DNA from 2 places in the Alsobacter sp. SYSU BS001988 genome. Region 2 is predicted to be linked to the other one. Evidence: predicted binding sites of a transcription regulator. Region 2 holds the regulator's gene; the other holds the start of a gene.
The links. The regulator LexA, encoded in region 2, represses DNA repair genes until DNA is damaged. The targets are predictions, from matches to a motif close to TGTTCNNNNTGTGTTCNG.
Positions count from the first base shown of each region.

Region 1: ACYVO7_RS22290 (helicase-related protein) is a predicted target of LexA. The motif match lies at 1,461-1,478, and genes of this name have one in related genera.

Region 1 is NZ_JBTAMK010000017.1:78,639-81,090, reverse strand. Features, by position in the region: gene ACYVO7_RS22290 (helicase-related protein) at 1-1,329, opposite strand, end outside; gene ACYVO7_RS22285 (DUF3108 domain-containing protein) at 1,840-2,452, opposite strand, start outside.
Region 2 is NZ_JBTAMK010000006.1:103,385-105,836, reverse strand. Features, by position in the region: gene ACYVO7_RS13715 (molybdopterin molybdotransferase MoeA) at 1-681, shown strand, start outside; gene lexA (transcriptional repressor LexA) at 908-1,606, shown strand; gene ACYVO7_RS13705 (ComEC/Rec2 family competence protein) at 1,633-2,452, opposite strand, start outside.

The DNA of each region.
Region 1 (2,452 bases), on a different contig from region 2:
ATCCGGACGGTTCGCCACGAAGGTCCAGGTGCGGCCCTGCGCGATGCGCGCGGACAGCGTGTCGATCTCCCCGTCGGTGCGGTCGACCTCCTTCACGCGGCTGGCGAACCAGTCGTCCGAGAGGCGGCCGTCGCGCATCAGCTGGCGGAAGATGGTCGCGACGAGGTCCGAATGCGCGGCGGGCGCGACCTTGCGGTAATCCGGCACCTGGCACACGTCCCACAGCCGCGAGACGGCCTCCGGGCTCGCGGCGAAGCGCTTGAGGTCCTCGTCGTGCGAGACGGTTTCGAGCGCGATGACGTCGTCGGCCGCGAGGGCCCGGGTCAGGCCCTGTTCGGCGGGATTTCGCTCCAGGGAGGACACCAGCCGGGCGACGGTGCGGAAGTCGAGCTCGGGATTGCGCCATTGCAGGACTTTCACCGCGTCGAAGGCGTGGTCCTCGAGCGAGCGGACAAGCTCGGTGTCGAAGGGCTCGCACCGCCCCGTGGTGCCGAAGGTCCCGTCCCGGAGGTGCCGTCCCGCGCGTCCTGCGATCTGGCCGAACTCCGCCGGGTTGAGCCGGCGGTGCATGGCGCCGTCGAATTTCCGGTCCGCCGCGAAGGCGACGTGGTCGACGTCGAGGTTCAGCCCCATCCCGATCGCGTCGGTGGCGATGAGGTAGTCGACGTCGCCCGACTGGTAGAGCGCCACCTGGGCGTTGCGGGTGCGGGGCGACAGCGCGCCCATGACCACGGCGGCTCCCCCGCGCTGGCGGCGGATCAGCTCTGCGATCGCGTAGACCTCCTCGGCCGAGAACGCCACGATGGCGCTGCGCCGCGGAAGCCGCGTCAGTTTCTTCTCCCCCGCGAAGGTAAGCCTGGAGAGCCGAGGCCGCGACACGATGTTCGCGCCCGGCAGCAGCCGCTCGATCAGCGGCTTCATGGTGGCGGCGCCAATCAGCAGGGTTTCGGCCCGGCCGCGCATGTTCAGGAGCCGGTCGGTGAAAACGTGCCCGCGGTCGCGGTCGGCCGCGATCTGGATCTCGTCGATCGCCACGAAGGGGGTCTCGAGGTCCCGCGGCATCGCCTCCACGGTGGCGACCCAGAAGCGCGCGCCGGGCGGCTTGATCTTCTCCTCGCCGGTGATCAGCGCGACGGCGTCGACCGAGGTCCGCTCGACGAGCCGCTGATAGACCTCGCGCGCCAGCAGGCGCAGGGGCAGGCCGATCAGGCCGCCGCCATGCGCGACCATCCGCTCGATCGCCAGGTGCGTCTTGCCGGTGTTCGTCGGCCCGAGCACGGCCGTGACGCCGCGCGCGCGAACAGATGTCGGGAGTGAGCGAGGCAGCATCGGTCCTGGATATGGGAAAGAGCAGGGACGGCTGCGAGCGTCAGCGCGGCCGGGGCGCTCCAGGGCGTCTGGGCGGGGCGGGGCCTCCCTGTAGCACATCGCCCGCGGGCCGGGCCAAAGTTTTTCGAGAGGCGAACGAGTCTGGAACGAACCGGGCCCGAATCGGTGACTCGGCGTGAGTCTAGTTTCGTTCACCCCAAGATGTGGACAGGATCTACTCTGGTCCCTACCAGACGGCGATCCGGACGAGAGAATCCCGGCTATCCGGCGTGACTCAGTCCGGCAGGACCGCGAGGCGGAAAGACTCGGCTCCGATGAACGAGAGCTTTACGTCGATGAGGGAAAAACTTCGCACGGATTTTAACGATTGGACGCAATGCAGAACGCATCCCGTACGAAGGGCAGATCTACGCATGATTCCAACGCCCACAGGCGACGGCGGAAACGTCGCCGGACGCCGTGCGGGCCGGTCGGCCGTTAAGGGACGGTGCTGAATCGGGAAACCGGGTCCTACTCGGCCGGAGCGGTTCGGGACGCCGTGGTCGACCCGCCGGGAACGGCTGCGGCCCGCCCGACGCTGAACCGGGTCGCCTCGATGACGGTGGTCCCCACCTGGGTCCGGACGGCGATCTTGACCGGAACGAGCGTGTGGGCCGCGTCCACCGGGGCGAGCCACGCCTCCATGTCGCGGTTGTCGGCCATGAACTGGGTCGATTTGCGGTTCACCCGGTGGCCGGAGATGGGATTGTACCGCGCCGCGCAGACGAGCACCGGGCCCTTGTATCCGGGCACGTCGACCTGCCGCGTCTCCGAGAAGCTCATGGTCACGTCGAAGCGGCCGGCGCCGTCGAAGACCGGGATGGTGCGGTTGCAGGAGGCTGGCTCCAGCAGCGGCCCACGTCCGGCCACGGGAAACAGCAGCGCGCTGACTGGGTCGAGCACGCCGCGCTTGTGCGTCTCCAGCACGGGCACGCGGTCGACCTTGGCGTCCAGGGGAGGGCTGATGTCGACGGCGGCGACGTCGCCGGCCTTCAGCGCCATCCGGACCGTGTAGACCTGGCTGCCGCCGCCCGAGGTCAGCGCGTAGGTGGAGGGCAGGAGCTTGCCGCCGGCGTTGACGCCG
Region 2 (2,452 bases):
GCGGTGCTGGCCACGGGCGACGAGCTCGTCAGGCCGGGCGAGGCCGCGAGGCCGGACCAGATCGTCGCCTCCAACACCTATGCGATCGCCGGCATGGTCCGCCGGGCCGGAGGAACGCCTGTCGATCTCGGCATCGCGGGCGACAGCTTCCAGGCGCTGGAAGAGGCCATCGAGGCCGCGATGGCGGCGAAAGCGGACGTGCTGGTGACCCTCGGCGGCGCCTCGGTGGGCGACCACGACCTCGTGCAGTCCGCACTGACCCGGCGCGGCATGACGCTGGGCTTCTGGCGCATCGCCATGCGGCCCGGAAAGCCCCTGATCTTCGGCCGCATGCAGGGCATGGCCATCCTGGGCCTGCCGGGCAACCCGGTCTCGTCCATCGTGTGCGGCCGGCTCTTCCTCGCTCCACTGATCCGCGCGCTCCAGGGCGACCCGAAAGCCGGGGCCGACGTCACCGAGACGGCGACGCTCGGCGCCGACGTCGCGGCCAACGACTCGCGCCAGGACTACCTGCGCGCGACGCTGGAGCGCGGACCCGGCGGCGAGCTCCGCGCCACGCCCTTCGGGCGCCAGGATTCATCGATGCTGCGGGTGCTGGCGCAAGCCGACTGCCTCCTGGTGCGCAAGCCCCACGCCCCTCCCGGCAAGGCCGGGGACCCCTGCCGCATCGTGAGGCTCTGAGCAGGCGCGCCCGACGGCCGACGCCAGCGGCATCGGGCCGACCGCTTCCAAGCCCGCCGGCCTGACGCTGCGACGCGCCCCGCGCGGGCGGCGGCCTGACCTCCATGACGGAATCGCGGGGGACGATTGCGGAACACAGGCTGAACATGTATGGTTTGTTCGTGATTTGTTTTGACGAGTCGCCGGGTGGTCCCGGCCGCCGTCGGACAGCGGAGATCCTTGCGCGATGTTGACGCGAAAGCAGCACGAACTCCTGCGCTTCATCCACGATCGCCTGCGCGAGGACGGCGTGCCGCCCTCTTTCGACGAGATGAAGGAGGCGTTGGACCTGAAATCGAAGTCGGGCATCCACCGCCTCATCATGGCGCTGGAGGAGCGCGGCTTCATCCGCCGGCTGCCCAACCGGGCGCGCGCCATCGAGGTGGTGCGGATGCCCGAGCAGTCCGTGCCGGGTCAGGCGCCCCGGGGCCGCTTCAGCCCGAACGTCATCGAGGGCAATCTCGGCAAGCTCCGCCCCAAGGTCCTGGGCGAAGAGGCTAACCAGAACGTGTCCATCCCGGTGATGGGCAGGATCGCGGCGGGCACGCCGATCTCGGCCATCCAGTCGCGCAGCCACACGATCAGCCTGCCGCCGGACATGCTCTCCTCCGGCGAGCACTACGCCCTCGAGGTCCGCGGCGATTCGATGATCGAGGCGGGCATCCTCGACGGCGACACCGTTGTGCTGCGCAAGCAGGACAACGCCGACAATGGCGACATCATCGTCGCCCTGATCGACGATGAGGAGGCGACGCTGAAGCGGCTTCGCCGCCGCGGCTCCTCGATCGCGCTCGAAGCCGCCAACCCGGCCTTCGAAACCCGCGTTCTCGGTCCCGACCGGGTGCGCATCCAGGGCAAGCTGGTGAGCCTGCTGCGCAAATACTGAGCCTCGGTTCGGACGCGTCGCGCCGGTCACCTTCTCCCGTCGAGGGGATCGGGGTCGGGATCGGCGTCATCCTCGGGGCTCAGGGCCGGCTGGACAGGCGCCGCCGGTTCCGTCCGCGGATCGGGCGGCGCGGTGCGGGCCGCACGAGTCGTCCTGGCTCTGGGCGACGGGATCTGCGGACCTTGGCTGGGTTTGGCCTGCGCTGGCGTGACGTCAGCCTGCGCGGCGTCAGCAGGCTCGGCGTCGCCAATAGCGGATCGCGGCTCCGCCGGCGCCAGCGCTGACGGCGCGCTCGTGGCCTTGCTCTTCTTTTTCTTTTTGCGCGAAGGCGGCGACACGGCCGGGCGCGCCTCCTGCGTCTGCGCGCCCCCATCCTCAGCCGCAGGCGCGGCGGCCGGCGGGCTGCGGACGGGCTGGGCGGGAGCGCCGGCCGGAGCCCTCGGGGCCGGCGGTGCGGGAGCAGGAGCCATCGGCGCGCTGACCGCCGCTTCGTCGTCTTCCTCGCCATGGGAGGGCGTCCCGCCCTGCGCGGCGCGGGCGCGGGCGGCGGCCGCGGCCTCCAGCGCCTTGGCGCTGGGCTCGCGCGGCGCCGCGGGCCGCGGGATCCAAGGCCGGTCCCGCTGAGGGCTGCGCTCGCTCTCGATGCGGAAACCCTCTCCCTCGCGGACCAGCGCCACGGCGCCCAGCGCGGCGAGGCGCGTCCGGTCGAGCACCAGCGGACGGTCGCACCAGGCGGGCGCGGCGAGCGGGGTGACGATGACGGCGGCGCGGCCGCAGTCCTCCGCGAAGGCCGCCGCCGAGAGCACCTGCGACAGGGCCTCGCCGTCCGCCATTTTGACCACGCAG